DNA from 3 places in the Kitasatospora sp. NPDC057015 genome. Region 1 is predicted to be linked to each of the others. Evidence: riboswitches for the same ligand, from Rfam matches in the RefSeq annotation. Region 1 holds a riboswitch; each other region holds the start of a gene.

Region 1 (7,380 bases):
CCACGACCTGTGGGCCGCCGGTGGCGGCCCGGCCGGGCGGGATTCCGGCGTCGATTTCGGCGGCGCGGACCGGCCGGCCCGGGGCAGGAAAAAATCCGGCCGCTGGCGACGGGGGATGCACCAGCGACCGGACTATTTGAACAGTAACAAGGATCTGCGGCGGCGCCAATTTCCAAGACCCGGCCGCCGCCCGGAAATTGTGGGCGGCGGCCGGAATGTGACGCGTATCACACGTCGTCAGTTGAGCGTTACCTGACGGTTCACCAGGTTGGCACGGGCACGCCGCTCGTCGGCCGTCAGCGGGGCCGGGTCGGCCAGCGTGGCGGCGAGTCGCTCGGCGAACTCCGCCGCCGGCTTCTCGCAGTCGGCGGCCGTCATCGCCAGCGGCAGGTCCCACACCGGGACGGTCAGCCCGTGCGCGCGGAACGAGCCGACCAGGCGGGTGTCCGGGCCGATCGAGGACGCGTCGGCGGCGGTCAGCCGGGCCAGCGCGTCCAGCAGCTGCTCCTCGGGCACGGTCATCACCCAGCGGAGGTGGTTCTTGTCCGGGGTGCCGCACCAGTAGGCGGAGTCCACGCTCGACAGCTTCTCGGTCGGGATGGCCGAGGCGTTGGCCCGCTCCAGCGAGGCGGCGACCTCGCCGGTGGCGGACTCGGCGTCCTCCAGCCAGAACTCGAAGCCGGTGTGCACGGCCGGCACGAACGGGGCCGTCACGTCGAGCAGGTCCTGCAGGCGGCGGCCGCCCGCGACGGTCCGCCGGGACGGCACGGGCGCGCCGGGCTCGGCGGCCAGCGCCAGCTCCAGTGCGTCCGCCAGGTCGCGGCTCAGGTCGCCGGAGGAGGACTGGGTCTGCAGGCCCAGCAGGATCGAGCCGTCCTGGCGGCGCAGCGCCGGCCAGGCCAGCGGCAGCACGGTCGCCAGCGTCACCGACGGGACGTCACCGGTGGCCTCGTCCGCCACGCCGGCGGCCAGCGTCAGCGGCACCGTGGCGGCCGGCACCAGCTCGCGCAGGGCGACCCAGTCGGCCTCGCCCGCCAGGCCCTCGAACGGACGGTGCACCAGCTCCTGGACGGCGTGCGACGCCTCCCGGCCGTGACAGGCCTTGTACCGGCGGCCCGACCCGCAGGGGCAGTCCTCCCGGGCTCCGACCACGGGAATCGCGCCGGTGGCGGTCGTGGCGGTGGCGGACTGGCTGCGCTGCGGCGCCTTCTTGGCGGCGGCCTTCTTGCCCATGGTGCGGCTCTCCCGGGAACGGTGTCTTCGTGGGACCGGCCGGCACCGGGGGCGGCTTCACCCACCCCGGTGCCCCGGCCGGTCGTGCTCCCGGAAGCCTACTGAGGTTTCCTCACGCGCTTCGCGCGTCGCTCCCGCCCCGCCGGGCGTGCCGCGCCCGCGCCGGCAGTGCCGCCCAGACCGTGACCTCGCCGGGGGCGTCCCGCACCCCCCAGTCGCTCGCCAGCTGGCCGACGATGCTCAGTCCGCGCCCGCCGCGCGAGGTGAGCGAGGGGCTGGACGGCATCGGCCTGGTCGGCGCGCCGCCGTCGGTGACCTCCAGGGTGAGCATCCCGTCCGGGTGCAGGCCCCAGCGGACCAGGACGCCGCCGCCCGCCTCGCCCGTGCTCTCGCCGTCGCCGGTGGCGCGGCCCTGGTGCCCGCCGCCCTGAGGGCCCGACAGGTACCCCGAGGGCACGGCGACCAGGACCGGGTCGACCACCTCGGCCTCGGTGTCGCGGCCCAGGTCGAGCAGCGTCCCGAGCGGTCTCGCGTACCGGCAGGCGTTGCTGAGCAGTTCGGAGAGAATCAGAACCGCGTCGTCCACGACCGATTCCGGTATCTGCCGTTCGCCGAGATCCCGACGCAGCCGACGCCGCGCGACCCCGACGCTGGCCGGGCCGTGCGGCACCGCCATGGTCGATGAAGTCGGCACTTCGCGTGCCACCATCAACGCCACCCCCGGACCTCCTTCAGCGTATGCCGAGGGATGGATGCCCCTTGGGAATGGGTCGGAAACGGGTGCGGGGCGATCCTGCGCGGACATTTCAAGACTTGCGTCAAACATGGTGCGGGAGGTGATTCCGCGCTCACCCTCGGTACATTCCGGACATCGGGAGTCTTCCGACCCGTGGAACACTCCGGTCACCGGACAGTGGGCGATTCGGCGCCACGGCGGGGTCCGATCACCGCCCGCCGTCGGCCGGCGGTGGGCCGGCGCGCTCCGGCGTCCCGGCAGCCCCACGGCCGCCACCCGTCCGCCCCCCGGCCGCCTTCCCGCCCGCGGGCGGGCGGCGACCGTCAGCGGCCCAGTTGGGCGAGCACCTCGGCGGGGCGGTTGGTGATGATCGCGGACACCCCGAGTTCCAGGCACAGCTCGACGTCGGCCGACTCGTCCACCGTCCAGACGTGCACCTGGTGGCCGGCCCGCAGCAGGGCGGGCACCAGCTCGGGGCGGGCGCGGACCAGGTCGATGCCGGGCCCGGCGACGGTCGCGCCGCCCGGCAGCGAACCGCCCGGGCGCAGCCGCAGCGGCAGCATCCGGTCGAACAGGAACACCCGGGAGAACTCCGGGGCCGCCCGCCGCACCCTGCCCAGCGCCAGCGCGGAGAAGCTCATGATCCGCGCCTGCGGCCGGGTGCCGGGCCCGGTGCCGGGGCCGGAGATCCCGTACCGGTCGAGCGCCTTCAGCAGTTCCGACTCCACCCGGCCCCGGAACCGGACCGGGTGCTTGGTCTCGATCGCCAGGTCCACCCGGCGGCCGCAGTCGGCGACCAGCTCCAGCAGGCTCTCCAGCCGCAGCACCGTCCTGGCCTCCGGGTCGCCGACCCCGGCGGCGCCCTTCCAGGAGCCGAAGTCGTACGCCTCCAGCTGCGCCAGGGTCATCGCGGAGACCGCCCCGCGCCCGTCCGAGGTCCGCTGGATCCGGCGGTCGTGCACGCAGACGAGCCGTCCGTCCGCCGTCAGCCGGACGTCGCACTCGAACGCGTCCGCGCCCTCGGCGAGCGCGCGCCGGTACGCGGCGAGCGTGTGCTCGGGCAGGGCCCGGGAGGAGCCGCGGTGCGCCACCACCTGGACGGGCTGTGCGGTGCGGGCGGCGGCGGGGGACAGGTCGGGGCTGGTCACACGGCCAACGATAGGCGGCCCGGATGACGGAACGGCGACGGCGGCCCCAACGTGCGGGGCCGCCGTCGGCCGTGCGGTGAACGGTGCGGGCGGGCGGGCGGGGGTACGCGCTGCCGCCGCGCGGGGCGCCGGGCCTCAGGCCCCGGTGGCCGGGACGCCGCCGGCGCGCCCGGCGCGGGTCAGCGGGGTGAGCGCCAGGGTGATCAGCGCGGGCACCAGGAACCCGAACAGCGAGGCCGAGGTCCAGCTCTGCGGGGTGAAGTGCAGCGCCTCCTGGACGTCCCCCCAGAACCCGACCCACCAGTCCGCGACCGTGGTGGGCGCCAGGAACTGGTACACGGCGAAGCCCAGCACCCACGGCAGCAGCATCAGCCAGCGCGACGGCGCCCGCTCGGAGAGGTCCCAGCCGCGGCGGCCGGCGCCGAAGAAGTAGTCCACCGCGAGCACCGCGAACAGCGGCACGAAGACCGAGCCGATCAGGCCGAGGAAGGCGTAGTACGAGTCGCTGAACTGCTTGATCTGCAGGGCCAGCACCGTGGTCAGCACGCCGATCCCGCCGGTCAGCAGCCGCCGGTCGACCCGCGGGAACAGGTTGTGCACCGACATCGCCGTCGAGTACACGTTCGCGAAGGACTGGTCGGTCTCGCGCAGCACCAGGACCAGCAGGAAGGCCCAGCCGGCCCAGACCCCGGTGAACGAGGAGAAGATCTTCTCGGTGTCACCGCCGGACTGCAGCAGCGCGATCAGGCCGAGCACGTAGCACCAGACCTGGGCGACGGTGTAGCCCGAGAAGGTGCCCCAGAACGAGGCGGCCGCCGTCCGCGAGTGCCGGGTGTAGTCGGCGGCCAGCGGCACGAAGGAGATCGACAGCGCGATCACCGCGTCGGTCGCGCCGAGGAACCCGTGCCAGTTGCCGGCCCCCGGGTCGGGGAAGCCCTGGCGGCCCAGCTGGACGGTGAAGTACACCATCGCCACGCCCACCGCGACGGCGACGTACTTGCGCAGCACGGCGATCGACCCCAGCGGCCAGATCGTCAGCACGGTGGTCACGGCGCCGGCCAGCAGCACGAACAGCCAGCGGTAGCCCTCGGTGCCCGCCACCGTCTGGGCGCCCTGGGCGATCACGGTGAGTTCGAAGACGCCCCAGCCGACGCACTGCGCGATGTTCAGCACGGTCGGCAGGTAGCTCAGCCTGGTGCCGAACAGCCCGCGCAGGTTGGCCATCGCCGGCGCGCCGGTCTTGGCCCCGATCAGGGCGGCGACGCCGAGCGCGGCGGTGCCGATCGCGGTGCCGGCGAGGATCGCGACCACGGCGGCGGTGAAGGACAGCTCCGAGCCCGGTGCGCCCAGCACGGTCGCGGCGGTGCTGAAACCGATCAGGCTGACGCCCAGGTTCAGCCAGAGCGCGAACTGGTCCTTGAAGGACAGCGTGCGCGGCGGTTCGGTGTCGAGGACGAGCGGCGCCTCGGTGCGCCCCGGCGCCTGCGGACGGTCCAGCACGGCGACATCCGTGTGAAGACCCTCGGCGGGTGCGGGGAATTGCGTGGACGCGGACGCGTCCGAAGAAGAGGATGGCGAAGCAGGCGGCATGGCCGATACTCCCTACGCCGGCATTACCCGGACAGGTTCCGGCGGTCAGCGCTCCTTCGCCCGCCGTCCACGACTACCGTGGCGTACGGTCGACCAGCGCACTCTCAGCCTGGAAGAGGTCCAAGCTCCCGCGTGTTCAGATTGAAGCGACAGGCTAGCGGGAGCCGGGAGGAACGCCAAGGCCCGGGCCGCCGGCCGTCCGCATCGCGGGACGCCGGGGGCGGCCCGGCGGCGGCCCGCGGGTGGACCTCGGAGTCCGGTCGGTGGTCGACCGGACGGTCCGCGGGTGGACCGTCGGGGTGGTCCACCGGGGTGGTGCGCAGGCCGGTACGGGGGTGCCGTGTTCGGTGCCGTGTTCGGTCCGGCTAAGGATTCTTATGAGTTCTTCAGAGGGCCCCTTACGGCAATCGAATCCCCCATGAGAAAAACTATGGTTCTTGGTCCTGTCAGCTATGGAGGTCGTCAGTGAGCACCGAGCGCGAGAGTGGGTCCACCGGACCGCAGGAGGAGCAGACCTCCGGCGGTCACGGGGCGGTGGGCCCGGCGCCCGAGAGCCCGGCGCAGCCGCCCGCCGCCGGTACGCCGTCCGCCGGGGACTCCCCGCGGACGCTGGCCTTCGGCAAGCTGAGCGCGCCCGAGCCCGAGCCGGTCGCGGCCGTCGCCCCGGTCGCCCCCGCCGTTCCGGCAGCCGCGCCGTCCTACCTGGACGCGCCGCCGCCCGTGCTGCCCCCGGCGGCCGAGGTCGTCCCGGCAGCGCCGTCCTACCTGGACGCGCCGCCGCCGGCCAACCCGTACGCCACCCCGGCACCGGTCGCCGACCCGTACGCCGCGCCGGCCCCGATCGCCGCCGGCCCGTACGCGGCCGCCCCCGGCACGGGCAGCGACCCGTACGGCGCGCCCGCCGCCCCCGCTGCGGCGGAGCACGCCCACCACCCCTTCGGCGCCGGCCAGCCGCTCGGCGGCTGGGGCACCCAGGACACGGGCGCCGGCGGCACCTTCGGCGGCCCCGGCCAGCCCGGCGGCCCCGGCTACCCGGGCCAGTACCCCGGTCAGTACCCGGGCGGGGCGCCCGGCGGTCCGCGCAAGAAGCGCGGCGGCCTGATCGCCCTGATCGCCGCCGTGGCACTGGTCGCCGGTGTGGCCGGCGGCGCCGTGGGCGTCGCGGTCACCGACCGGGGCGACACGGTCAGCTCCGCCAACGACCACCGCAGCACCACCGTCCCGGCCGGGAACACCCAGAAGAACGAGGCCGCCCCCGGCTCGGTCGCCGCCATCGCGCAGAAGGCGCTGCCCAGCACCGTCACCATCAAGGCGCAGAGCAGCACCGAGTCCGGCACCGGCACCGGCTTCGTCTTCGACACCGAGGGCCACATCCTCACCAACAACCACGTGGTCGCCCCGGCCGCGAACGGCGGCAAACTGACCGTCAAGTTCGCCGACGGCTCGTCCTACAGCGCCTCGGTGCTCGGCCGCGCCGAGGGCTACGACGTCGCCGTGGTCAAGCTCGACAACCCGCCGAAGGACAAGCTCACGCCGCTCCCGGTGGGCAACTCCGACAAGGTCAACGTGGGCGACGCGACCATCGCGATCGGTGCGCCCTACGGGCTGGAGTCCACCGTCACGACCGGCATCGTCAGCGCCAAGGACCGCCCGGTCGCCTCCGGCGACGAGACCGGCGCGCAGGCCTCGTACATGAACGCCCTGCAGACCGACGCCTCGATCAACCCCGGCAACTCCGGCGGCCCGCTGCTCGACGCCACCGGCGCCGTGATCGGCATCAACTCGGCGATCCAGTCCAACTCCTCCGGCAGCGGCCGGGCCGGCAGCATCGGCCTCGGGTTCGCGATCCCGATCAACCAGGCCACCTGGGTCGCCGACACGCTGATCAAGACCGGCCGCCCGGTGTACGCCAAGCTGGACGTGCTGCGCAACGACGACTACAAGGGCGACGGCGCCCAGATCCAGACCAACGCCGTCCAGGGCACCCCCGCCGTCACCCCCGGCGGCGCGGCCGACAAGGCCGGCCTGAAGCCGGGCGACGTCATCACCAAGCTCGGCGGCAGCCCGATCGAGAACGGCCCGGCCCTGGTCAGCAAGATCTGGACGCACAAGCCCGGCGAGACGGTCGACGTGGAGTACGTCCGCGACGGCAAGACCGGCACCACCAAGGTCACCCTGGGCGAGCGCACCGGCGACAACTGACCCGCCGGCCCGGCCACCCACGCCCCCGGCGGCCCCGACCCGCCCGGCAAACCGGGTGCACCGAACCCCGCCGGAACCGTTAGGCTGACCTCCGCCTGGAGAGCTGCCCGAGCGGCCTAAGGGAACAGTCTTGAAAACTGTCGTGGCGTGACCCGTCACCGTGGGTTCGAATCCCACGCTCTCCGCCGGAGAACGGCCCCCGACCGCATGACGGTCGGGGGCCGTCGGCGTTCCCCGGCGGGTCTGCCCGGCGTCAGCGGGCCGGAGGTCGCCGGGCTCGTCCGGGCCGGTGGGGTCGACCGGGACGGTCCCCGGGGTGCACCGACGACCGGTCGATGCGTCGGGGCTGCCGCCGTCGGCCCGGTGGCCTGCCCCCGGCTCAGGCCCGGTGCCCGTCCAGCTCCAGCAGGTAGTCCGCCGCGCCCGCGACGTCGGCGGTGGCGTGGTCCGGGGTGGCCGGCTGGTCGGCGG
Region 2 (7,380 bases), on a different contig from region 1:
CGGCAACCAGACCGTGCCCGGGCTGGCCCCCGCAGGGCCACCCTGAGCACTCCACGGCCCGCCGGGACGCCGCTAACCTCGAAGCATGGGTACGCCGTTGGGGGACTTCATCCGGGCCAGGCGCGACCGCATCCAGCCGGAGTCCCTGGGGGTGCCGGACCACGGGCGCCGCAGGTCACCCGGTCTGCGGCGGTCGGACCTGGCGACCCGGGCCGGCATCAGCGTCGAGTACCTGACCCGGCTGGAGCAGGGCCGGGACCGCAACCCCTCGGTCGCGGTGGTGAACGCGCTGGCCGACGCCCTCGGCCTGGACCCGTCCGAACGCACCCACCTGCGCTACCTCACGAAGATCACCGGCGGCGAGTGCACCGCACACCCCCGCCCGGAGCCGCCGCGCCGCGAGGTCCGCCCCGCCGTCCGGGAGACCCTGCGCCTGCTGGAACCGGGGATCGCCGTCCTGACCAACCGGCTGGGCGACGTCCTCGCCCGCACCAGCGGCTACGAACTGCTGATGGGCGCCGGCGGACTGCTCGACGCCGACACCCCGAACCTCACCCGCTACGTCTTCACCGACCCCCGGGCCAGGACCTTCTTCGCCGACTGGGACGACGTCGCGGACGAGCAGGCCTTCGACCTCTGGCTCGGCCCCTCCGTCGAGAACAGCGAGTGGCTCACGGCCGAACTCGCCCCCACCGCCGGCCCCGAGTTCACCCGCCAGCTGAACAGCCACCTGGTACCGGCCCGGGGCGTCCTGCGGATCGACCACCCGTCGGGGCACGCGCTCCGGCTCCTGCGCGAGACCCTCGAACTCACCGCCGACGCCCAACAACTGGTCGTCCTCCTCCCGGCCGACGACGCGAGCGCCCAGGCCCTCGACCAGCTCCGCCACCGGGCCCCCGGCCGGCTGCGGGCGATCTCGTAGGGCGCCCCCGGCCGCCGCAGCCACCCCGGGCACACGGCTGCGGAACGCACGAGTCGATGCGCCGATGGTCACTGGTCGTACCGCATACGAGTGAAGTTGCGCATCCGTATCCGCCGACCAGGTGAATCGTTGGACGGGGCATGACGACGCAGAGCAGTGCCCTCGCCCAGTTCGACTTCCAGGGCCACGAGGTCCGTGTGGTCACCGTCGACGGGGAGCCGTGGTGGGTCGCCGCGGATGTCGCCGCGGTGCTCCAGATCGCCCGCGTGCACAGTGCTGTACGCGGGCTCGACGACGACGAAAAGGGTGCGCATACTATGCGCACCCCTGGTGGTGACCAGCAGCTTTCCATCATCAGCGAGTCCGGGCTGTACTCACTGATCCTTCGTTCCAGGAAGCCCGATGCCAAGAGGTTCCGCCGCTGGGTGACCCACGAGGTGCTCCCCGCGATCAGGCGGACCGGCCGCTACCAGGCCGAGGACAACCCGGCGTCGGAGCTCCCTGCCGAGACCGCCGTGATCTTCAGGTCGGTCGCGCGAGCCGGCCTGGAGGCCCTCCTCGCCCTGGCCAGGACCGACCCCCGGGACGCCGCCGCCGTCATCGCCGAGGCGCTGTCCCGGGCGAGTCCGGAGCAGGCATCGGGCGTCCTCGCCGGCCTTCGGGTCGACCACGACGCCGCACCGCCCGCCGTGCCTGCCCAACGGGAGCCCTCGGCCCCCCTCTGGCATCCGCGGATCCCCGAGGCCGCCGTCTCCTTCGGCGCGATGGCCGAGGTCCTCGGCTGCGAGTTCGACCGCCCCGACCTCAGCCGCGACCAGCTCTTCGCGATCGCCCGGGACGCCCGGCTGCTGCAACCGCTGGCGGCACCGTACAGCGGCAACACCCTCGCGGACCCGCGCCTCTCGACGCTCTTCGTGATCCGCCGCATCGCCGGAGCCTCGCACGGCTGGCCCTGCACGCACCACTACCAGCCGCTCGCCCTGCCGCCGGGTCTCATGATCATGCGCCAACTGGTGGCGCAGGACATCGACCGCGGAGTGCTGTAGCGCCGTGTCCGGCGCGGCTCGACCCACTGCCGGAGCGCCCCGGGCTCGCCGATCCCCGGTCCGCGCCCTCCCCTGCGGGGCGCGGACCGGGACTCGGCCGTGCCGTCAGTCCGCCAGCGGCAGGTACACCCGGTTGCCCTTGGCCGCGAACTCGGCGGACATCGCGGCCATGCCGGCCTCCGCCTCGCCGTCCAGGGCCGAGGCGACGGCGGTGGACCCGTCACCGTGTTCGTCGCGGATCTTCTGACTGATCTTCATCGAACAGAACTTCGGCCCGCACATCGAGCAGAAGTGGGCCGTCTTGGCGGGCTCCGCCGGGAGCGTCTCGTCGTGGAAGGCGCGGGCCGTCTCCGGGTCGAGGGCCAGGTTGAACTGGTCCTCCCAGCGGAACTCGAAGCGGGCGTCGGAGAGGGCGTCGTCCCAGTCGCGGGCGCCGGGGTGGCCCTTGGCGAGGTCGGCGGCGTGCGCGGCGATCTTGTAGGTGATCACGCCGGTCTTGACGTCGTCCCGGTTCGGCAGGCCCAGGTGCTCCTTGGGCGTGACGTAGCAGAGCATCGCGGTGCCCCACCAGGCGATCATCGCGGCGCCGATGCCCGAGGTGATGTGGTCGTAGCCGGGTGCGACGTCGGTGGTGAGCGGGCCGAGGGTGTAGAACGGCGCCTCGTCGCAGATCTCCTTCTGGAGATCCATGTTCTCCTTGATCTTGTTCATCGCGACGTGCCCGGGGCCCTCGATCATCACCTGGACGTCGCGCTCGCGGGCGATCCGGCCGAGCTCCCCGAGGGTCTGCAGCTCGGAGAACTGCGCCTCGTCGTTGGCGTCCGCGGTGGAGCCGGGGCGCAGGCCGTCACCGAGCGAGAACGTGACGTCGTAGCCCGCGAGGATGTCGCAGAGCTCCTCGAAGTTGGTGTAGAGGAAGTTCTCCCGGTGGTGCGCCAGGCACCAGGCCGCCATGATCGAGCCGCCGCGCGAGACGATGCCGGTCTTGCGGCGCGCGGTCATCGGCACGTACCGCAGCAGCACGCCGGCGTGCACGGTCATGTAGTCGACGCCCTGCTCGCACTGCTCGATCACGGTGTCGCGGTAGACCTCCCAGCTCAGGTCCTCGGCCTTGCCGTCGACCTTCTCCAGCGCCTGGTAGAGCGGCACCGTGCCGATCGGGACGGGGGAGTTGCGCAGGATCCACTCGCGGGTGGTGTGGATGTTGCGACCGGTGGAGAGGTCCATGACGGTGTCGGCGCCCCAGCGGGTGGCCCAGGTCATCTTCTCCACCTCCTCCTCGATCGAGGAGGTGACCGCCGAGTTGCCGATGTTGGCGTTGATCTTCACCAGGAAGTTGGTGCCGATGATCGCCGGCTCGACCTCGGGGTGGTTCACGTTCAGCGGGATCACCGCGCGGCCGCGGGCCACCTCGGAGCGGACGTACTCCGCCTCCATGCCCTCCCGCAGGGCGATGAACTCCATCTCCGGGGTGATGATCCCGCGCTTCGCGTAGGCGAGCTGGGTGACGGCGGCGGAGCCGCGGCCGCGCAGCGGGCGGCGCGGGCGGCCGGGGAAGACGGCGTCCAGGTTGCGCAGGTCCCCGCCGCGCGGCGAGGTGTGCTTGATCCCGTCGTCCTCCGGGCGGGCCTCCCGGCCGTCGTACTCCTCGACGTCGCCGCGCTGACGGATCCAGGAGTCGCGCAGGGCGGGCAGCCCGCGGCGGACGTCCGGCTCGTAGCCGGGGTCGGTGTACGGGCCGGAGGTGTCGTACAGCGGGACGCTCCCGCCGTTGGTGAGCACCACCTCGCGGTAGGGAACCCGCAGGTCGGGGCGGGATCCCTCGCGGTAGGCCTTGCGCCACGCGGGGGTCGGGTAGCCGGTGGCCGCGCTGCTGACGGTGCTTCCGGACGTGCCGTTCGCCGGATTCCGGACAGACTTCTCCGGTGTTTCGAACATGGTCATCTGACCTTCTACTCCCTACGCCGGCATTACCCGGTCCAGGTTCCTGCGGTCGACGCAGCGGTCGGTACGCGTGGTGCGTGCCGTTCAGCGCCCTCTCAGCCCGGTGCTCCGAGCTCCCGTGTCTACGGACGGTTTTGTCCGCAACAAGACCTCAACACCGTAGCGGGCACTCCGGCGGTGGTCCAGAGGGGGTCCGCGGAGCGGCCGGCGGGCAGACTGGGACCGGACGGAGAGAGGAGCCGCGGTGGTCGGCAGCACGGGACGGGTCACGGGGACGGTCGGCGACGGCCTGGTCGGCGAGGTGATCATCCACGTTCCGGCCCGGCAGGGGTCGGAGGCCTTCCTCGCCCATCCGGCGTTCCCGGGGGAGCGGTTGGCGGTCGGCTCCCGGGTGGTCGTGGTCGAGTACCAGCCGCCACGGACCGTGTACGTAGCACCGGCCTGACCGGCTGATACAGAATCAGGACATCAACTGCTTCCCAACTGATCGGAACAGGCGCAGAATCCTGCTGCCACCGCGTTCCGCGCCACCCTGCACAACCGAGCGCAGCCACGGAACCGGTGTGCCCTGAAGGGGGAATCAGCCGATGCTCATCGGCATCGCAGGGGCGGCCGTCGCCTCGATCTTCATCCTGATCGTGCTGTTCAAGCTCATGTGGCGGGTCGCCGAGCCCAACGAGGCACTGATCATCTCCGGGTCCAGGCACCGCGCCGAGGGAGTCGGCGAGGGCCTGGGGTTCCGGGTCGTCACCGGCCGCGGGACGCTCGTGACCCCGGGCGTCCAGGTCGTCCGCAAGCTGTCGCTGGACCTCAACGAGGCCGACCTCGACGTCGAGTGCGTGACCTCGCAGGGGATCCCGGTGCACGTCAAGGGCGTCGTGATCTTCAAGGTGGGCGACGACACGGTGTCGATCGCCAACGCCGCCCGCCGCTTCCTGGACCAGCAGCAGATGATGGGCCACCGGGTCCACAACGTCTTCGCCGGTCACCTGCGCTCCATCGTCGGCGGGCTGACCGTCGAGGACATGATCCGCGACCGCGAGCGGCTCACCGGGGAGACCCGGGCGGCCTCCGGCACGGAGATGGAGAAGCTGGGTCTGATCATCGACTCGCTGCAGATCCAGGAGATCCTCGACCCGACCGGGTACATCCAGAACCTCGCCGCCCCGCACGCCGCGCGGGTCATGCGGGACGCCCGGATCGCCCAGGCCGAGGCGGACCGCCAGGCCACCGAGGCCGAGCAGGAGGCGTTCGCCCGCAAGGCCGAGGCGACCCGCAACAGCGGCATCCAGCAGGCCGGCTACCAGGCCGAGATGGAGACCGCGACGGCCCGCGCCATGCAGGCCGGACCGCTCGCCCAGGCCGCCGCCCGCCAGGAGGTCGTGGTCCAGGAGACCAAGGTCGCCGAGCTGGAGGCGCACCGCAAGGAGCAGCAGCTCCAGGCGGACGTCCGCAAGCCCGCCGACGCCCGTGCGTACGAGACCCGGACCAAGGCCGACGCCGACCGCGACGCCCGGATCTCGGCCGCCCAGGCGCAGGCCAAGGAGACCGAGCTGAAGGCCGGCGCCGAGGCGAACCGGGTGAAGATCGCGGCACTCGCCGAGGCCGAGGCCACCAAGGCCAGGGGCCTGGCCTCCGCCGAGGCGACCCGCGCCACCGGCCAGGCCGAGGCCGCCTCCGCGGAGGCGAAGGGCCTCGCGGCGGCGGAGGCCGCCCGGGCGCTCGGTCTGGCCGAGGCCGAGGCGATCAAGGCCCGTGCGGCGGCCCTCGCGGAGAACCAGGAGGCCGTGGTCGCGCAGCAACTGGCCGAGAACTGGCCGGAGATCGTCCGGGCCGGCGCGGAGGCCTTCGGCAACGTCGAGCACATGGTGCTGCTCAACGGCGCGGAGGGGATGGGCGAGATGTTCGCCAAGGCGCTGACCATGGGCGGCACCGGCCTCGGCCTGGCCCGCCAGCTGCTGGGGACGATGAACGGCGCGGTGACCGGCCCGGCCGCCGCCGTGGCGAACGGCGCCGCCCCGGCGCCCGCCGACCCGACCGCGCCGGGCGGACCGGCCCGCCCGCGGGCCCAGGCGATCCCCGTCCAGGACGCCTGAGGTCGATCCGTCGACGTCGGCCGGGGCCCGGCCGCGTCGCCCGTCCACCGCGTCGCCCGTCCACCGCGTCGCCCGTCCACCGCTGCGGTGGGCGGGCGACGCCGGTGTCCGGGCTCCCGAACTGAGTACCCGTACTCAAGCCACCGCCGCCGCCCCGAGGGGAACATGAGGACATGGACCTTCCGATAGCGCGGGTCGGCATCACGGCCGTCGGCTCGTACCTGCCCTCCCGTCGGCTGACCTCCCAGCAGCTCCAGGACGAGGTGACCGCCGGACTCCGGCTGCCGGAGCGGATGTTCGAGAAGGCGACCGGCATCGTCACCCGGCACTTCGCGGCCGAGGGCGAGTACGCCTCCACGCTGGCCCTGGGCGCCGCCCGCCGGGCCCTCGACGCCCGGGGCGTCGACCCCCTCGACATCGACCTGCTGCTCTACGCCTCCGCCACCCGCGACGTCTGCGAGCCGGCCACCGCCCACCTCGTCCAGGCCGAACTCGGCTCCCGGGCGCACGCCCTGGACGTCGGCAACGCCTGCAACAGCTTCCTCAACGGGATCGACCTGGCCCGCGCGATGATCCTGGCCGGCCGGGCCCGCCGGGCCCTGGTGGTGACCGGCGAGACGCCCAGCCGGGCCATGCGGCGCGACCCGGGCGGCCTCGCGGACTTCCGGGAGGGGTTCGCCGGCTACACCTTCGGGGACGCCGGGGCCGCGGTGGTCGTCGAACCGGTGGAGCGCGGCGGGATCCTCGACATCGAGACCGAGACCGCCTCCGAGCACTGGGCGGTCGGCGGCATCCCCGGCGGCGGCTCGCGCCACCCGCGCGGCGACGAGTACAGCTACTTCCGCGGCGGCGGCACGGAGTTGCGCGGCGTCTTCGAGAAGATCGGCGGCGACATCCTGACCAGGGTCGCGGCCCGCACCGGTCTCGGCTGGGACGCCTACGCGCGCGTCCTGGTCCACCAGGTGACGGTGCCCTACCTGGAGCGCTTCGTCGAGCTCACCGGCGTGCCGGCCGAGAAGCTCGTCCTCACCGTGCCCGATCTCGGGAACATCGCCAGTGCCACGCTGGGTGTCCAACTGGACCGCGTCCAGCACGAACTGAACCCGGGGGACCGGGTGCTGCTGGTCGGCCTCGGCGGCGGGGTCAGCCTGATGACGATGGTCTGGGAGGCGTCGTGAGCGGCTCCCCCGCCGGCCCGGGCAGCCTCTGGGTGATCGTCCCGGCGTACCAGGAGGAGGCCAGGATCGGGGACACCCTGACCGCCCTCGCCCGGCAGCACGACCGGGACTTCACGCTCCTGGTCGTCGACAACGGATCCACCGACCGGACGGTCGAGCTCGCCCGCGCCTTCGGCGAGCGGGCGCCGTTCCCG
Region 3 (7,380 bases), on a different contig from region 1:
GTCACCACCCCGAAGTTGCCCCCGCCCCCGCGCAGGGCCCAGAACAGGTCCGGGTGCTGCTGCGCGTCGGTGGTCAGGAACCGGCCGTCGGCGGTCACCACGTCGGCGGACAGCAGGTTGTCGCAGGTCATGCCCATGGACCGGCACAGGTACCCGAAGCCGCCGCCGAGCGTCAGCCCGGCGATGCCGGTGGTGGAGATGATCCCGCCGGTGGTCGCCAGGCCGAAGGCGTGGGTCGCGGCGTTGAAGTCCCCCCAGGTCGCCCCCGGGTCGGCGCGGGCCGTCAGGTTCGCCGGGTCGACCCGCACCCCGCGCAGGCCGGAGAGGTCGGCCACCAGGCCGTCGTCACAGGTGCCGAAGCCCGGCGCGCTGTGCCCGCCGCCGCGGACGGCGAGCTCCAGCCCGCTCTCCCGCGCGTGGTTGACCACGGCCATCACGTCGCCGGCGTTGGCGCACCGGACGACGGCTGCGGGCCGTCGGTCGGCCGTGGCGTTGTAGACCTTGCGGGCCTCGTCGTAGTCGCTGTCGCCGGGGGTGATCACGGCACCCCGGGTACGTTCTCTTAAGTCGTCGATGGTGATCCCGGCCATGGTGACCACTCCTCGGGGGTACCGGCCTGTGCGAAGCCCCGTCCGGGGCCCTCCATTCACGCTACGCCGTTCGGGTGAAGGCTCAACCCGGGCCGCGGCGCCGCGCCGCCGGTACGTGCGGCGCGGGACGCCGCCGGGCCACTCAGATCAGCGGGAAGCTGATGACCACCGTGCTGCCCTGCGGGCGGCGCTGGCCCGCGGCCGGGTTCTGGCCCGAGACCTTGCCGGTGCCGAACAGGTTCAGGCCGTTGCTCTGCACCTGGAAACCGGCGTCGGTCAGCGCCTTCGTCGCCTCGTCCTTGGTCATGCCGCCCACGTCGGGGACGGGCACCATGCCCTTGCTGACCACCAGCGACACCGGAGTGTTCTCCGGCAGCCGCTCGCCGGCCGCCGGCGAGCTGCTGATCACCGAGCCCTGCGGGACGGCGTCGTCGTACCGCTCGCTGCTGGTGCCGGGTGCCAGCTGCGCGGAGACCAGTGCCTGCCGCGCCTGGTCCAGGGTCCTGCCGGCGAGCTCGGGTACGGCGATCCGCTTGGGCCCGCGCGAGACGGTCACCGCCACCGGGTCGCTCTTGCGGGTGCGCCGCCCGACCCCCGGGTCGGTGTCGACCACCGTGCCGGCCGGGACGGTCTCGCTGTACACCTCGGTGAAACTGCCGCGGAGCCCGGCCCCGTCCAGCACGGAGACCGCCTCCGCCCGGCTCTTGCCCAGCACGCCGGGCACCGTCGTGTACACCGCGCCGGACAGTGCGTACGTCGCCCCGCCGACCAGCAGCAGCACCACGACCAGCACGGCGCCCCAGACCAGCGCGGCCCGCGAGCGGCGGGGCAGGCGGGGCCCGCGACGGCGGCGCGGGCCGCCGGTCCGCCGGTCCGCCCGCCCGCCGGCGGGGGCCGGTTCGTCGTACGGGCGCGGCGCGGCCAGCAGTTCGTCCATCAGCTCCGCGGGCACCTCCAGCACGCTGGTGTGCAGCACGGCCGGCTGGATGACCGAGGTCGACTCGGTGGTCGGGTACGCCGGCGTCGGCCGGGTGGAGGCGGGCGGCTCGGCGTCCAGTTCGGCCGGCGTCAGGGTGCGGCGCACCCGCTGCAGCGCGGCGAGCAGCTCCACCGCGTCGAACGGGCGTGCGCCGGGATCGCGGGCCGCGGCCGCGGCCACTATGGCGTCCAGCCCGGGCCCGACGCCGGGGACGGCCAGGGAGGGCGCGGGGACGTCCTCGTGCAGGTGCCGGTAGATCACCTGGACGGGGTTCTCGCCGGTGTACGGGCGGGCGCCGGTGAGCATCTCGTAGAGCACGATGCCCGCCGCGTAGACGTCCACCCGCTGGTCGGTGGGCGTGCCCGGCCGGATCTGCTCGGGCGCCAGGTAGGCGACCGTGCCGAGCACGCCGGCCGTCGGCGTGGTGGTGGCGGTGACCGCGCCGTCGGTGCCGTTCAGCAGCCGGACCAGGCCGAAGTCGGCGACCTTGACCAGCCCGTCGTCGGTGATCAGCACGTTCTCCGGCTTGACGTCCCGGTGCACGAGCCCGGCCCGGTGCGCGGAGCCGAGCGCCGCCAGGACCGGCTCCAGGATGTCCAGGGCGGCCCGGATGGACAGCGCGCCCCGGTCGCGCAGGACGTCGCGCAGGGTCCGGCCGGGGACGTACTCCATGGCGAGGAAGACCGTCCCGCCGTCGGCGCCCTGGTCGAAGACGTTGACCACGTTGGGGTGCGAGAGCCTGGCCACGGCCTTCGCCTCGCGGATGAAGCGCCCGGTGAAGTCGGCGTCCCCGGCGAGCGAGGGGTGCATCACCTTGAGCGCCAGCACCCGGTCCAGCCGGGTGTCCGTCCCGCGGTAGACGGTGGCCATCCCGCCGGTCGCGATGCGCTGCTCGACCCGGTACCGGCCGTCCAGCAGGGTACCGATCAGGGGGTCGTGCAGTGCCATGTCCACCAGGGAAGTGTAGGGGCGCCCACGCCGGCGGCCCCGGGCGGACACCGCGCCCGGGGCGGCTTGTGCCGAGCTTGGGACAGTTCCGTCACCGGGGCGGCCGCGCCGGGCGGCACCGGATCACGCCCGCGCCGTCGCGCTCCGCGGCCGGCCGCTCCTGCCGCTCCCGCCGCTCCCGCCGCTCGGAGCGCCGGCCGCCCGGGGCGCTCAGAACGCCGGCCGCTCCCGGTGGTCGAGGTCGGCCCGGCCGGCCATCGCGGAGGAGGCCTCGGCGTGGAAGCGGCGGGGGATGCGCCCGGCGCGGTGGGCGAGCCGACCGGCCTCCGCGGCGTGCCGCATCGCCTCGGCCATCAGCACCGGGTCCTGGGCGCGGGTCACGGCGGAGGCCAGCATCACCGCGGCGCAGCCGAGTTCCATCGCCAGGGCCACGTCCGAGGCAGTGCCCGCGCCGGCGTCCAGGATCACCGGGACGTTCGCGCTCTCCACGATCAGCTGGAAGTTGTGCGGGTTGCGGATGCCGAGTCCGGAGCCGATCGGCGAACCCAGCGGCATGATCGCCGCGCAGCCCACGTCCTCCAGCTTGCGGGCCAGCACCGGGTCGTCGTTGGTGTACGGCAGCACGGTGAAGCCGTCGTCGACCAGGGTTTCGGCCGCGTCCAGCAGTTCGATCGGGTCGGGCAGCAGGGTCCGCTCGTCCGCGATGACCTCCAGCTTGACCCAGTCGATGCCGAGCGCCTCGCGGGCCAGGCGGGCCGTCAGGACGGCCTCGCCCGCGGTGAAGCAGCCCGCGGTGTTGGGCAGGACCCGGATGCCGTTGCGGGTCAGCACGTCCAGCACCGAGCCCTGGGTGGAGGTGCTGACCCGGCGCATCGCCACCGTGGTCAGCTCGGTGCCCGAGACCCGCAGCGCCTGCTCCAGGACCTCCAGGCTCGGCGCCCCGCCGGTGCCCATGATCAGGCGGGAGGCGAAGGCGGTGCCGGCGATGGTCAGGACGTCTTTTTCCTCGTCGGGGCGCAGGTCGGCCATGGCGCTCAGCCGCCCTGGACGGCGGTGAGGATCTCGACCCGGTCGCCGGCGGCGAGCGCCGTCCCGGCCCAGGCGCCGCGGGGCACCACGGCCTCGTTGACCGCGGCGGCGACGCCGGACGGCGCGCCGCTCACGCCGGCCACCACCTCGGCGAGGGTGCTCCCGGCGGGCACCCGCCGGGGCTCGCCGTTGACGGAGAGTGAGATGTCGGTCATGCCAGGGCCTTTGCGGGAGGGGAGGGTTCGAAGGAGGTGGGGCCGGTGGAGAACCGGCCGGGGGAGAACGGCGCGGCCAGGTCCGGCAGCACGCCGGTGGCCAGGTAGTCGGCGAGCAGGTCCGCCGTCACCGGCGTGAGCAGGACGCCGTTGCGGTAGTGGCCGGTCGCCGCGACCAGGCCGGGCAGCGCGGTCGGGCCGAGCAGCGGCGCGTTGTCGGGGGAGCCGGGCCGCAGCCCGGCGGAGGTCTCCACCAGGGGGAGCTCGGTGATCCCGGGGACCAGGTCGTGGGCGTCGCGCAGCAGCTCGTACACGCCGCCGGCGGTCACGGTGGTGTCGTACCCCTGCTCCTCGCTGGTCGCGCCGATCACCAGCTCGCCGTCCTCGCGGGGCACCAGGTACAGGTGCTGGCCGCGCACCACCGCACGGACGTTGCGGGACAGGAACGGCCGGTAGGCCGCGGGCACCCGCAGCCGCAGGATCTGGCCCTTCACCGGGCGGACGGGGGGCAGCACGCCCGCCGGCAGGCCGGGCAGCAGGTGGCTGTGCGGGCCGGCGGCGAGCACCACCCGCTCGGCGTCCAGCCGTTCGCCGGTGCTCAGCCGGGCGCCGGTGGCGCGGTCGGCGGTGACCAGCAGTTCGGCGACCTCGGCCCGGTGCAGCACCGCACCGGCCCGCTCGCAGGCGGCGACCAGGGCGGCGGCCAGCCGCCGGCCGTCCACCTGGTGGTCGTCGGCGACGTGCAGTCCGCCGCGCACGCCCGGCGCCAGCATCGGTTCGAGCCGGCGGCACTCGCGGCCGGTGAGCCAGGTCGAGTCCAGGCCCAGGCGCCGGTGGAAGGCGTGGAGTTCGCGCAGCTCCTCGCGGTCGTCGGAGTCCAGGGCGACGGCCAGGGTGCCGCAGGCGCGGTACCCGGTCGGCAGCCCGGAGGCCTCCTCCAGTTCGGCGGCGAACGCCGCGTACCGCTCGTTGGAGGCCATGCCCAGCCTCAGCAGCGGCTCCTCGCCGTACTGCAGTTCGGTGACCGGCGCCAGCATGCCGGCCGCCACCATGGCGGCGCCGCCGCCGTGCGCGGGGTCGACCACGACCACCCGCAGGCCGCGCTGGGCGGCCCGCCAGGCCACCGCGAGGCCGATGATGCCGCCGCCGACGATCAGGACGTCCGTCCTCGCGCCGCTCTTGAAGCGTGTCAAAGTCGCTGCTCTCCCTTCGCCGGAATGACCCGGATCAGGTTCGGACGGTCGCAGGCCGTGCCAGCCCGCCTCTCAGCCCGGTACGCCGGGCTCCCGTGGTACGGACCGTCCGGCGCCGGGAGCGCCGGCCGGTCGAGGTGCACCCACCATAACTCCGGCCGCCCTCCGGACCGAAGGCGCGTGCGAAGGGTGGACGCCCCGGCGGGGGCGGTCGGTAGGGTGGCGCCGTGGCAGAGCTGCGGAGCACGGACCGGGTGGTCGTTGTCGGGGCGGGACTGGCGGGCGCGCAGTGCGTGAACGCGCTGCGCGCGGGCGGCCTGCGGGGCCCGGTCACCCTGCTCGGCGAGGAGCCGCACGCGCCCTACGACCGGCCGCCGCTCTCCAAGGACGTACTGCTCGGCAAGGCCGACGCCACCACCCTCGACCTCGACTACGCCCGGCTCGGCGTCGACCTGGTCACCGGCCGCCGGGCCACCGGCCTGGAGCCGGGCGTGCTGCACACCGACGCGGGCGAACTGCCCTACGGGAGCCTGGTGATCGCCACCGGCGCGGCTCCGACCGCGCTGCCCGGTGCCGACCGCGCGCACCTGCTGCGCACCGTGGACGACGCGCTGGCGCTGCGCGCGCTGCTGCGTCCCGGCGCCAGGATCGTGCTGGTCGGGGCCGGCTGGATCGGTGCCGAGACCGCCACCGTGGCCCGGGCGCTGGGCTGCGAGGTCACCGTGGTCGAGGCCGGTCCCGCCCCGGTGCCGGGCGCGCTGCCCGCGGCGGTCGGCGGGGCGATGGCCGACTGGTACCGGGCGGCCGGCGTCGACCTGCGCTGCGGCGCGGTGGTGGCCTCGGTCGGCCCGCACGAGGTGCTGCTGGCGGACGGCGCCCGGCTGGCCGCCGACGAGGTGGTGGTCGGGGTCGGCGCCCGGCCGGCGACCGGCTGGCTGGCCGGTTCGGCGGTGGAGCTGGACGCCTCCGGCGCCGTCCTGGTGGACGAGCGGCTGCGCACCTCGGTGCCGGGCGTGCTGGCGGCCGGCGACTGCGTCTCGTACCCCTCGGCCCGGGCCGGCGGCCGGCTCAGCGTGCAGCACTGGGACCACGCGCTGCAGTCCGGTGCGGCCGCGGCCGCCTCGCTGCTGGGGGCGGACACCCCGTACGACCCGGTGCCGTACTTCTGGTCCGAGCAGTTCGGACGGATGGTGCAGTACGCCGGCCGGCACGCCGAGGGCGACGAGCTGCTGTGGCGCGGGGCGCCGGGCGACCCGACCTGGGCGGTGCTCTGGTTGCGCGGCGGCGAGCTGCGCGCCCTGCTGGCGGTCGACCGCCCCCGGGACCTCACCCAGGGCCGGCGCCTGCTGGAACGCGGCGCCGTGCTGGACCGGGCGCTGGCCGCCGACCCGGCCGTCCCGCTGAAGTCCGCCCTCGCCTGAGGAACGCGCCGTCACGGAAGGTCACGGCCGGTCATGTTCCGTCACCGGGCGGGCCGGCGCGGGAGCGTGTGGTGCGCGGCGGCCCGGCGAGGTGGCAGTCTGGTGACGTGAGCGAGATCGAAGCGAAGATTGAAGACCTTGTCCCCGAGTGGATGTACCTGCCCGACATCTCGGAGCAGTGGGGTGTCCGCGTCACCGAGGTGCGCGACCTGGTCAAGAACGGCGGCCTGATCGCCGTCCGCCGCGGCCCGAACAAGTCGCTGCAGGTGCCGGCCGCCTTCATCGACGGCCCCGGCCTGGTCAAGCACCTGTCCGGCACGCTGACCGTGCTCCGCGACTGCGGGTACAACGACGCGGAGATCCTCGAATGGCTGTTCACCGAGGACCCGTCGCTGCCCGGCAGCCCCATCCAGGCGCTGCAGGAGAACCGCGGCACCGAGGTGAAGCGCCGCGCCCAGGCGATGCTGATCTGATGGCGGCCGGCACCACGGCGGCGGCCGGCGCCCGTGCGCAGCTGGCCGACGCCCGCCTCTACCTGTGCACCGACGCCCGCCGCGAGCAGGGCGACCTGGAGCAGTTCCTGGACGCCGCGCTGGGCGGCGGCGTGGACATCGTCCAGCTCCGCGACAAGGGCCTGGAGGCCCGGCAGGAGCTGGAGTACCTGGAGGTCTTCGCCGACGCCTGCCGCCGCCACGGCAAGCTGCTCTCGGTGAACGACCGGGCCGACGTCGCGCACGCGGCCGGCCCCGACGTGCTGCACCTCGGGCAGGACGACCTGCCGGTGGCGGCGGCCCGCGCGATCCTCGGCGAGGACGTGGTGATCGGCCGGTCCTGCCACGCCGAGTCCGAGGTCGACGCGGCCGTCGCCGAACCCGGGGTGGACTACTTCTGCACCGGCCCGGTCTGGCCGACCCCGACCAAGCCCGGTCGGCACGCGCCCGGCCTGGGCCTGGTCTCGTACGCGGCTAAGCAGGTGACGGACCGCCCCTGGTTCGCCATCGGCGG

What was found. Region 1 has a riboswitch for thiamine pyrophosphate ahead of ACFTWP_RS06110 (purine-cytosine permease family protein). Riboswitches for the same ligand answer to the same signal wherever they lie in the genome.
Region 2: linked by a shared signal. The riboswitch ahead of thiC (phosphomethylpyrimidine synthase ThiC) and the one ahead of ACFTWP_RS06110 (purine-cytosine permease family protein) in region 1 are both predicted to bind thiamine pyrophosphate.
Region 3: linked by a shared signal. The riboswitch ahead of thiO (glycine oxidase ThiO) and the one ahead of ACFTWP_RS06110 (purine-cytosine permease family protein) in region 1 are both predicted to bind thiamine pyrophosphate.

What each region holds. Positions count from the first base shown of each region.
Region 1 covers NZ_JBHUSG010000004.1:281,066-288,445, reverse strand. Annotated here, with positions in the region: gene ACFTWP_RS06125 (DUF5926 family protein) at 238-1,233, opposite strand; gene ACFTWP_RS06120 (ATP-binding protein) at 1,346-1,819, opposite strand; gene ACFTWP_RS06115 (glycerophosphodiester phosphodiesterase family protein) at 2,293-3,117, opposite strand; gene ACFTWP_RS06110 (purine-cytosine permease family protein) at 3,253-4,617, opposite strand; TPP riboswitch at 4,700-4,849, opposite strand; gene ACFTWP_RS06105 (S1C family serine protease) at 5,173-6,909, shown strand; tRNA gene ACFTWP_RS06100 (tRNA-Ser) at 7,007-7,094, shown strand; gene ACFTWP_RS06095 (HAD family hydrolase) at 7,289-7,380, opposite strand, start outside.
Region 2 covers NZ_JBHUSG010000007.1:67,149-74,528, reverse strand. Annotated here, with positions in the region: gene ACFTWP_RS09210 (helix-turn-helix domain-containing protein) at 86-922, shown strand; gene ACFTWP_RS09205 (Bro-N domain-containing protein) at 1,063-1,968, shown strand; gene thiC (phosphomethylpyrimidine synthase ThiC) at 2,074-3,912, opposite strand; TPP riboswitch at 3,908-4,042, opposite strand; gene ACFTWP_RS09195 (hypothetical protein) at 4,157-4,357, shown strand; gene ACFTWP_RS09190 (flotillin family protein) at 4,500-6,008, shown strand; gene ACFTWP_RS09185 (3-oxoacyl-ACP synthase III family protein) at 6,182-7,186, shown strand; gene ACFTWP_RS09180 (glycosyltransferase family 2 protein) at 7,183-7,380, shown strand, end outside.
Region 3 covers NZ_JBHUSG010000060.1:48,907-56,286, forward strand. Annotated here, with positions in the region: gene ACFTWP_RS36445 (FAD-binding oxidoreductase) at 1-590, opposite strand, end outside; gene pknB (Stk1 family PASTA domain-containing Ser/Thr kinase) at 733-2,517, opposite strand; gene ACFTWP_RS36455 (thiazole synthase) at 2,728-3,546, opposite strand; gene thiS (sulfur carrier protein ThiS) at 3,552-3,761, opposite strand; gene thiO (glycine oxidase ThiO) at 3,758-4,954, opposite strand; TPP riboswitch at 4,948-5,061, opposite strand; gene ACFTWP_RS36470 (NAD(P)/FAD-dependent oxidoreductase) at 5,182-6,375, shown strand; gene ACFTWP_RS36475 (Rv2175c family DNA-binding protein) at 6,483-6,848, shown strand; gene thiE (thiamine phosphate synthase) at 6,848-7,380, shown strand, end outside.